One region of the Rhizobium sp. IY2 genome, then DNA from elsewhere that is predicted to be linked to it. Evidence: predicted binding sites of a transcription regulator. Region 1 holds the regulator's gene; each other region holds the start of a gene.
What was found. The regulator LexA, encoded in region 1, represses DNA repair genes until DNA is damaged. The targets are predictions, from matches to a motif close to TGTTCNNNNTGTGTTCNG.
Positions count from the first base shown of each region.

Region 1 (3,523 bases):
TCCAGATGTCCTTTGCCGCAACCTTGGCGCTCGTGTCGGGCTATCAGCTGTGGAAGGATCGGCGCGTCCGCGAGAATGCCTTCCTGAAGCTGCCGATCGTCAGGCCTTTCGTCGCGGTTGCGGGGTTCTTCGGCGGTGTCTTCCTGACCTCGCTGATCGGCGGTTTCTCCACCGCACTGTTTTCGATCGAGCATTTTCATCGCCTGACCGCCTACGGCCTGCCGGCAAACCTCGCGACGATGCCGATCATCTCCTTCATCATCATGCCGGCCGGGTTGCTGGCGATGCTGCTCATGCCTTTCGGTCTGGACGTTTTGCCTTGGAAGATTGTCGGATTCGGCCTCGATCTGGTGATCGCCGTCGCCAAGACCGTGTCCGGCTGGGGTGGCGACATCGGCATCGGCCGCTTGCCCGCCTGGTATTTCGCGGTCGCCGTGGCAGGCTTCCTGCTGCTGACGCTACTCCGCACTCGGCTGCGCCATATGGGCACGTCGATCATATCAGTCGCAACGCTCATCCTGCTGGTTCTGCCGGTTCCCCGGCCGCCGGATCTGGTGATTTCGGAAGATGGCAGTCTCGTCGCGGTCGTCGAGGCGGCGGCAATGGCCTCCAACCGTGAAAACCCGCCGGATTTCATCTTCGACCAATGGCAGCGCGCGCTCGTCCTGCCGGCGCATGACCCGCCGAAGATGCTGGATGGTCCTGCTGTCCCGCCAGCGGGAGAGGACCGCCGCGTCAAGCTTTCCCGCGATCAGCAGAACGAAGCGAGGGCGGCGATGCGGGCGGCCGCAGCCGGCGGTGACGCAAACCGCTTTTCCTGTGTCAAGAAGGCCTGGTGCATATCAAGGCTTGGCAACGGTCATGTGGTCGCCGTCATCGACAATGCCGCCTATCTCGCTCCGGCCTGCGATGCGGCCGATATCGTGGTAACGTCGGTCCGCCTGCGTTTCAACAGCTGCCGCTCAGGCGCGACGCTCTTCACCGGCGAGACGTTGCGCCGGACCGGTTCCGTCGAGCTGCGCTTCGCCGAGGCCGGCATGGAGGTCACAACCGCATTCGATGATCTGTGGCGGCCATGGATCCGCCATCGCGCCTATGACTGGCGCAGCAACAGCTTTGTCGAAACCGGCCTGCAGGGTGTCAGTGATAGCGGCGAATAAGGCCGACGAGTTTGCCCTGCACCTTGACGCGGTCTGGCCCGAAGATCCGGGTCTCGTAAGCCGGGTTGGCCGCTTCCAGCGCGATCGAGGCGCCCTTGCGGCGGAAGCGTTTGAGCGTCGCTTCTTCGTCGTCGACGAGAGCAACGACGATGTCGCCAGGGCTTGCGGTGCTGCCATTGCGGATGATCACGGTGTCGCCGTCGAAAATGCCGGCGTCGATCATCGAATCACCCTTGACCTCCAGCGCGTAGTGTTCACCGGAGCCGAGCATATCGGCCGGAACGACGATGTCGTGGGTGTTGTTCTGGATTGCCGAGATCGGAACGCCGGCGGCGATCCGGCCCATGACCGGCACGGAGACTGAGTTGCCATTGTCGGCGACGGGTTTTGCAGGAGCGGGAGTGGCGACCGGCTGGGGCTTGCCCAGGCTGCCCTCAATGACGCTCGGCGAAAAGCCGCGCCGGGGCTGGATGCTGGGGCTATAGGCCTCCGGAAGCTTGATGACCTCGAGTGCGCGGGCCCGGTTCGGTAGGCGGCGAATGAAGCCACGCTCCTCGAGCGCAGTAATCAGCCGGTGAATCCCGGACTTCGAAGCGAGATCCAGGGCGTCCTTCATTTCGTCGAAAGACGGCGGAACGCCGGATTCCTTCATGCGCTCATGAATGAAGAGGAGAAGCTCCTGTTGTTTGCGCGTGAGCATCGACGTTGTGACCTCGTGATTGAAACAAATCCAGAACAGACACTATATGTTCCATATGTGTTCCGCAAGTAGCTAAATTTCCGTAAAACTTGGCGCCAACTCGTTGAGATTTTTATTTTCATTCGCCGGATTGGCCGACAAGTCTTGCCTTGCGCGGCACTGTCGCACATCTCTGCCGTGTGAGGAGAGGGGATACCATGAACGAGCATTCCGCCAAACCACGCCCGCTGGATCATGTCGTGCTGCCGGTCGTCAATATCGATCTGGCGCGCGAGAGGCTCGGCAAGCTGGGCTTTACCGTTGCCGCCGATGCGCGTCATCCCTTCGGAACGGAGAATGCCTGCGTCTTTTTTGCCGATAAGACCTATCTGGAGCCGCTCGGGATTGCGAGCGTTAGGGAAAGTGAAGCATCGGCGCGGCAAGGCAATGTCTTCACCGCCCGCAACCGCGCCTTCCGATTCCGCTGCGGCGAGGAAGGGCTTTCGGCGGTGGCCTTCGGCAGCGAGGATGCCGATATCGATCATCGGAATTTCGTCGGCGACGGAGCGAGCGCCGGCGAGATGCTGGCGTTCAGCCGGCCGATGACGATGCCGGATGGTTCTGAGAGCATTGCCGGCTTCAGGCTGGCCTTTGCCGGCGACCTGCGCGCGCCCGATCTCTTTCTCTTCACCGTCGAGCGCGTCAATCCGCTGCCGGCCGACCGCGGCGCGCTGGAGGCGCATGCCAATGGCGTCACCGGCATTGCCGAGGTGGTGTTTTGCGCGCCCGATGCGGCTGCCTTCGCCGCCTTCGTCAGTCTTGCCAGCGCGCAATCGGCAGTCGAGAACACCGGTTTCGGCGTCAAGATCGCGGCGTCGAATGTGAAAATCAGCCTGATGACGCCGGAGGGTTTGGAGGCCTATTTCGAGGTCGCCGTCCCATCCGCCGACCGCGGCCTGCGCGGCCGGGCGATTCTCTTCGCTGTCGCCGATCTTGCCGTGACAGAAGCGCATTTGGCTGCTAACGGGGTGACATATACGCGCAAGAACAATCGCATTCTGGTGAAGCCCGCGCCCGGGCAGGGCACGCTTTTCGCCTTCGAGGAAACACGATGAGCACAGATACGAATTCCCAAGTCAAGATCGGCGAGGGCCAGGGCCAGGTCACCTTTTCCAACACCGGCCGCCTGTCGCTGATTGCCGGCCCTTGCCAGATGGAGAGCCGCGACCACGCCTTCATGGTGGCCGGCACGCTGAAGGAGCTTTGCGGAAAGCTCGGCATCGGCCTCGTATACAAGAGCTCCTTCGACAAGGCGAACCGCACTTCGCTTTCGGCCGAACGCGGCATCGGCATTGAAAAGGGCATGGAGATCTTTGCCGACCTCAAGAAGGAATTCGGCTTTCCCGTCCTGACCGACGTTCATACCGCCGAACAATGCGCCGAGGTGGCAAAGACCGTCGATGTCCTGCAGATCCCGGCCTTCCTTTGCCGCCAGACCGATCTTCTCATCGCCGCCGCCAAGACCGGCCGCGTCGTCAATGTCAAGAAGGGCCAGTTCCTCGCTCCCTGGGATATGAAAAACGTCCTGAAGAAGCTCAACGCCAGCGGCAATCCGAACGTGCTGCTGTGCGAGCGCGGCGCCTCCTTTGGCTACAACACGCTGGTTTCCGACATGCGTTCGCTG
Region 1 is NZ_JBLKNU010000001.1:1,522,879-1,526,401, reverse strand. Features, by position in the region: gene ACMUVN_RS07480 (ComEC/Rec2 family competence protein) at 1-1,160, shown strand, start outside; gene lexA (transcriptional repressor LexA) at 1,141-1,860, opposite strand; gene ACMUVN_RS07470 (VOC family protein) at 2,058-2,954, shown strand; gene kdsA (3-deoxy-8-phosphooctulonate synthase) at 2,951-3,523, shown strand, end outside.

Region 2 (3,523 bases), 1.1 Mb from region 1:
GATGGTCCGGTTCATGAAAATCCGGCCGAGGCGCGCGTCCCTGGCGGTATCGACCATCTGCGGCTCGCCTATCGCGGCGAGCAGCCGCTCGGTCGCATTGGCATAGGCAAGCGGTTCTTTTTTACAAAGGTCGAGATACTCCGCGATCGACATATCGGTCTCGCGGCGCGCATCATAACTGCGGGTGAACGCATCAAATACGGATTCGCTCAGCATGGGCCCTCCATTCAAGGTTACTGCCACAGGCTCTAGGTCGTCATACCAAAGGAGATGGCCACGACATTCCTAAGAATCAATAGTTTCGCAGGTATATTCCACGCTCACCGGCTGTTTCTGGCAATGCACAAAAACGTGCATGCACCGGTTATTTTTTTACTCTACGAAACTGTTTCTTATTGTAGTTGAGAAAAGGGCTTTTGCGGTATCAGCACATTTCGCGACGTGACAGAAAGATGAAAAGGGTGTGCAATGTCGCCCGTGATTCGAGCCCTGGAAAAATCGACGCTTGGCAGCCAATCTGCGCAAAGTCGATGCTGGACAGCGCATACCCATCCGCGCCTGACATGATAAAGACGGGCGCATCACAGCCATGCGCCCGTTTTTCGTAACGATATGCCACCGGCGCGACTCAGCCGTTGAACGCCTTTTCCAGCGCGGCGATATCGATCTTGATCATGCCGAGCATCACCTCGGTCACGCGCCTCGCCCGCTCGCGGTCGCTATCGGCGACCATCTCGGAAAGCATGCGCGGCACGATCTGCCAGGAAAGGCCCCAGCGATCCTTCAGCCAGCCGCAGGCCTCCGGCGTGCCGCCATTGGCGAGGAATGCCTCCCATATCCGATCGATCTCGGCCTGGCTTTCCAGGAGAATCGCGATCGAGAAGGAATGGTTGAAGCTATCGAGCGGCCCGGCTTTCATCGCCAGGAAGGCCTGGTCGCCGAGCGTGAACTCGATCAGCTCGACGCTGCCGGGAGGCCCGCTCGGCGTTTCCGCCGGCAATATAGTGATGCGGCCGATCCGGGAGTCGGGGATAACGGATGTGTAGAATTCGACGGCTTCGCGCGCTTGCTCGGCGAACCAGAGATTTGAAACGACCTTCGGCATGAAACGGCCTCCTTGTTGACGAGTATTGATCCGGACCCCGTCCGATGATCGAAGCCCGATGCTTCAAGGACGTCGCGCCGGCATCGCTTCCGACAGGCTGCGATCTGAATTTTTTCGCCCGGTTCGCCGGCATGGCGATCGCAGCCGCGCTCGCGGCGCCCTTAGTGCCCAGAGCATCCCGCTTGGGATAGCGGCCACTTGGGAATGAAAGCAGAACATCTTTTCTGGTCTTTCCTTCCCGAATCACTACATTACGCGCCATGAGCAATAGTTTCGACGATATTCCCTTCTTTGATGAAGAGCCGGGCGAGATGGCGCGCAAGCCGCAGCCGCCTCAGGCTTCGTTGGGAAAGGCGCCTGCAACAGGGAGCATTGCAGCTGGAGGCCTCGCCGCGCGCGCCATGGCGGCCCGCGACGGCGGCAAGCGGCCGGATTATCTTGCCGGGCTGAATCCTGAGCAGACAGATGCCGTCGAAACGCTGGAGGGCCCGGTCCTCGTGCTCGCCGGCGCCGGCACCGGCAAGACACGGGTGCTCACCACCCGCATTGCCCATATTCTCAACACCGGCCGCGCCTTCCCCTCGCAGATCCTCGCCGTCACCTTCACCAACAAGGCCGCCCGCGAGATGAAGGAGCGCATTGCGCTGCTCGTCGGCGGCGCCGTCGAAGGCATGCCCTGGCTCGGCACCTTCCACTCGATCGGCGTCAAGCTGCTGCGCCGCCACGGCGAGCTCGTCGGCCTGCGCTCCGATTTCACCATTCTCGATACCGACGACGTCGTCCGCCTGATCAAGCAGCTGATCCAGGCCGAAGGCCTCGACGACAAGCGCTGGCCGGCCAAGCAGTTCGCCGGCATGATCGACACCTGGAAGAATAAAGGCCTCGGGCCTGCCGATATTCCCGAGGGCGACGCCCGCGCCTTTGCCAATGGCCGCGGCCGCGATCTCTATTTTGCCTATCAGAATCGCCTGACGACGCTGAACGCCTGCGACTTCGGCGATCTGCTGATGCATCCGATCGCGATCTTCCGCAAGAATCCGGATCTCCTGAAGGAATATCACGGCCGCTTCCGCTATATCCTGGTCGACGAGTACCAGGACACCAACACCGCCCAGTATATGTGGTTGAGGCTCCTCGCCCAGCGCGCCAAGGGCGAGCCGCAGAATGTCTGCTGCGTCGGCGACGACGATCAGTCGATCTACGGCTGGCGCGGCGCGGAGGTCGACAATATCCTGCGCTTCGAGAAGGATTTCCCCGGCGCCAAGGTGATCAAGCTCGAGCGCAATTACCGCTCGACCGAACATATTCTCGGCGCCGCGGCGCATCTGATCGCCCATAATGAAGGCCGGCTCGGCAAGACGCTGTTCACCGACCGCTCCGATCCGGACGACGTCAAGGTTCAGGTCCACGCCTCCTGGGATTCGGAGGAGGAAGCCCGCGCCATCGGTGAGGAGATCGAGCAGCTCCAGCGCAGCAAGCATCTCTTAAACGACATGGCGATCCTCGTGCGCGCCTCCTTCCAGATGCGCGAATTCGAAGACCGCTTCGTCACCCTCGGCCTCAATTACCGCGTCATCGGCGGCCCGCGCTTCTACGAGCGCCTGGAAATCCGCGATGCCATGGCCTATTTCCGCCTGGTCGCTCAAGCCTCCGATGACCTCGCCTTCGAGCGCATCATCAATACGCCAAAGCGTGGCCTCGGCGATACGACGGTGCGTGCGCTGCACGACTACGCGCGCGCTCGCGACATCCCGATGCTTGCGGCAGCGGCCGACATCATCGAGACCGACGAGCTGAAACCGAAGGCGCGAAAAGCCCTCTTCGACGTGATTCAATCTTTCCGCCGATGGCAGGAACTGCTTGAAAACACACCGCATACCGAACTTGCCGAGCAGATCCTCGAAGAGTCCGGCTATACCGACATGTGGAAGAACGACAAAAGCGCCGAAGCTCCCGGCCGCCTTGAGAACCTTAAGGAACTGATCCGCTCGATGGAGAGCTTCGAGTCGATGCGCGGCTTCCTTGAACATGTCTCCCTCGTCATGGATGCCGAGACCAACGAGAACCTCGACGCCGTCTCGATCATGACGCTGCACTCGGCCAAGGGCCTGGAATTCGACACCGTCTTCCTGCCCGGCTGGGAGGAAGGCCTCTTCCCGCACCAGCGCTCGCTGGATGAGAGCGGCCGCGCCGGCCTGGAGGAGGAACGCCGCCTTGCCTATGTCGGCATCACCCGCGCCAAGCACCGCTGCCATATCTGGTTCGTCTCCAACCGCCGCATCCACGGTCTCTGGCAGTCGACCCTGCCCTCGCGTTTCCTCGACGAACTGCCGGAAACCCATGTCGAGGTCGCCGAAATGGAGCAGAGCTATGGCGGTTACGGCCGCGGCGGCTACGGCCAGTCCCGCTTCGACAAGG
Region 2 is NZ_JBLKNU010000001.1:466,087-469,609, reverse strand. Features, by position in the region: gene ACMUVN_RS02210 (PrkA family serine protein kinase) at 1-216, opposite strand, end outside; gene ACMUVN_RS02205 (VOC family protein) at 629-1,105, opposite strand; gene ACMUVN_RS02200 (ATP-dependent helicase) at 1,366-3,523, shown strand, end outside.
Region 2: ACMUVN_RS02200 (ATP-dependent helicase) is a predicted target of LexA. The motif match lies at 1,306-1,323, and genes of this name have one in related genera.

Region 3 (3,523 bases), on a different contig from region 1:
GGGGCCAGCAGCGGCATCGGAGAGGCTACGGCCAAGGTGCTGGCTGCGGCCGGCGCGCATATCGTGATCGGCGCACGCCGCACCGATCGCCTGGAGGAACTTGCCGGCGACATCGCCGCAAAGGGCGGGACGGTGCGCCTGCGACAGCTTGACGTCACCGAACGTTCGCAAGTGGAGGCCTTCGCAGGTTTTGCCAGATCCGAATTCGGACGGCTGGATGTGATCGTCAACAATGCCGGCGTCATGCCGCTCTCGCCGCTCGAGGCCCTCAAGGTCGACGAATGGGACCGGATGGTCGACGTCAACATCAAGGGCGTTCTCTACGGCATCGCGGCGGCGCTTCCGATCATGAAAGCGCAGGGATCAGGGCAGATCATCAACCTGTCTTCGATCGGCGGCCACAGCGTCTCTCCGACGGCTGCCGTCTATTGCGCGACGAAATTCGCGGTGCGGGCGATTTCGGACGGATTGCGACAGGAGACCGATCGCATCCGCGTCACCGTCATTTCCCCCGGCACGACGACATCTGAACTGGCCGAGACTATTACCGATCCGATGGCGCGGGACGCGATGAAGGCTTTCAGAGCGATCACGATCAGCCCGGAGGCGATTGCCAATTCGATCCTCTACGCCATCAGCCAGCCTGATGACGTCGATGTCAGCGAGATCATCATCCGGCCGACAGCCAGCCCGCATTGAGGGCCAGCGTCCCGTCGCCGCCTAAAAACCCAGCGACTGCTGGGCGGGCGGTGGCGGTGCGAGGTTGACGCCTTCGAGTTCCAGCATGCGGGCCTTCGATGTCGAACCGCCGGGAGCGGAGAAGCCGCCGATCTTGCCGCCGGCAGCCAGCACCCGGTGACAGGGAATGATCAGAGCGACCGGGTTTTTCGCCATCGCCTGGCCGACGTCGCGGGCGGCTTCCGGCCCGGCGCCGAGTTCTTTCGCCAGGGCGCCGTAAGTGGTGGTGCGGCCCCAGCCAACCCGCCGTGCCGCCGCATAAATATCCCGGAAGAAGGCATCCTGGCCGGCAAGATCGAGTTCGACGCCGGAAAAATCCGTCTCCTCGCCCTGGAAATAGCGCTTCACGGCGGCAACTGTCTCGAGCACAGCGGGCGTCGGCGCGCCGGGTTCGGCATCCGGCAAGCGGCGCAGCAGCAGCCGTTCGGTCGCTTCCGCTGATTTGGTCGGCAGTTGGAAGCGGGCGATGCCGGCGTCGCTCCAGGCAATGCCGCAGAAACCGCCCGCGGTTTCGAAGATGAGATAGTGGTGCGTCGTCTCAGCCATGACACAGCCTCCGCGTTTTCGATTGCCATCAAAATCGTATGGGATGGCCGCTGTTTCAACCCGTTTCTTGCGCGCGCTGGACTTTTAGAAAGTCCGCTTCATCCGGCGCCGAGGCAATGGTTCGGATGAATTTAACGCCACGCGTATCGGGAAATTATGTTCTCTTTTTGTTCTTGATGTGTCGCCCTGTCAGGAATATCCTTCATCGCATTTTGAAACCGACGAGGCGGGTCATGACGACCCTGAGGGCCTATGAACCAGATTTCCCTCGATTTCGGGTACGACAAAAACCGTCGGGCGCGGCCGGGCGAAAGCCACGTCAGCGGACATCGGCTCTTCTTCGCCCTCTGCGCTCCCGATGCCGTCGAGCAGCAGGCGGCCAAGATCGCCGATGACTACGGCAAAGCTTTCTCTCTTTCCGCAAAACCACGCCTGACGACGCTGCACATGACGATCATCGGCATCGATGACTATGAAGAATTACCGGAGGACGCGGTCTTTGCGGCGCGCCAGGCCGGCGCGACGGTGGAGAGCGCACCGATCACGATCACCTTCGACAGGATCATGAGTTTCAAGCGGGAGGGCAAGGCGCGGCCGCTCGTGCTTTGCGGTGAAGGCGGACGAAAGCCGCTCACACGGCTGCATGTCCAACTCGGTGTCGGCATGCACAATGCCGGATTGCAGCACAATATAAGCCGGGATTTCACGCCACATATGACGCTGCTCTACGACCGCAAGGCCGTGCCGCCGACAAGCCTCGGCAGACCGGTTTCATGGACGGCCGCCGAATTCCTGCTCGTCCACAGTGTTCTCGGAAAGACCGAACATCGGATCATCGATCGCTGGCCGCTGCTCGGCTGAGGGCAATGATGGGGATCGCGGCTTGCGCTTGCCCGATTTCCGCGCATAAAGCTCTGAAGGCCTGTTCCGGCATGGATGCAAACGGGAGCGAAAGCGGCATGGACATTTCAGAGATCATCATCCCGGGCGATACGCCGGGAACGGAGTGGCGGCTGCCGGTGCTGCGCTTTACGGGCCGCGATGCGAAGGCGCCGAAGACCTATATCCAGGCGGCACTTCATGCCGGTGAGCTGCCGGGAACGGTGCTCCTGCATTTCCTCTGCGAGCGGCTGCGGCAGGCAGAAAGCCAGGACGGGATCGCCGGCGATATCACCATTGTGCCGCAGGCCAATCCGATCGGTGCGGCGCAGTCGCATTTCGGCGAATTGCAGGGCCGTTTCGACTTGGGTTCACGCACCAATTTCAACCGGGATTTCCCGCTGATCTCCCTTGTCGATCGGGCCTTGTTGATCGAGGACCTCGACGATTATCCGGCTACCGACAGATTGAAGCGGCAGCTGCTGCATATGGCGCTCGGCGCCGATCTCGTGCTCGACCTGCATTGCGACGACGAATCCCTGCAATATGCCTATATCGACGAGGCCTTCTGGCCTGAGGCGGCCGATCTCGCCGCCGCGCTCGACATGGAGGCCGTGCTGCTTTCGGATGGCGAAAGCTCGGCCTTCGAGGAGTCCGTCGGTTTCGCATGGAAGTATCAGGTTCCCGGCGAACGCCAGTCCCGATTGCCCGGCAAACTCTCCGTCACCGTCGAGCTGCGCGGCAAACGCGATGTCGATCCGGTGCTGGCGAAAAGGGATGCGGACGGGCTCTGGCGCTTCCTGGCGGCACGGGGGATCGTCGGCGACGGGAAACAAGGGTCAACGGCATTTTCCGGGCCGGCCGTGCCGCTCGACAATGTCGAGATCATTCGCGCCGGAGGAGGTGGCGCCGTGCTCTTCCATCGCAATATCGGCGAGAGGGTTGCGGAAGGCGATCTTCTTGCGACGATCGTCGCCCGGCCGGGGCAGCCGGGTGGCAGCATCGAGCTCACCGCGCCGCAGGACGGGCTGATCCTGACCCGAACCTCCGACCGGCTGGTGCGGCGGCGCGGCGACCTGATGAAGATCGCCTGCGAGAACCCAAGCCAGGCGGCGCGCAAGGCCGGGGCGCTGGAGAATTAAGCGGGGCGGTTTTGCCTGCCGCGATCATCGGCGCGCGGGGGATAAATCGTCGCACGGCGTTTGCGCCGACCGGCCTGCATGTTATCCCGCTGTCATCACAGGGAGATCGTTCGGGCATGGCCGTCACCATCTATGGCATCAAGAATTGCGACACGATGAAGAAGGCCCGCAGCTGGCTGGAAGAACATAGCGTCGCCTATGAGTTTCACGATTATAAG
Region 3 is NZ_JBLKNU010000008.1:220,278-223,800, reverse strand. Features, by position in the region: gene ACMUVN_RS23410 (SDR family oxidoreductase) at 1-699, shown strand, start outside; gene ACMUVN_RS23405 (methylated-DNA--[protein]-cysteine S-methyltransferase) at 721-1,284, opposite strand; gene ACMUVN_RS23400 (2'-5' RNA ligase family protein) at 1,537-2,145, shown strand; gene ACMUVN_RS23395 (succinylglutamate desuccinylase/aspartoacylase domain-containing protein) at 2,244-3,305, shown strand; gene ACMUVN_RS23390 (ArsC family reductase) at 3,422-3,523, shown strand, end outside.
Region 3: ACMUVN_RS23400 (2'-5' RNA ligase family protein) is a predicted target of LexA. The motif match lies at 1,442-1,459, and genes of this name have one in related genera.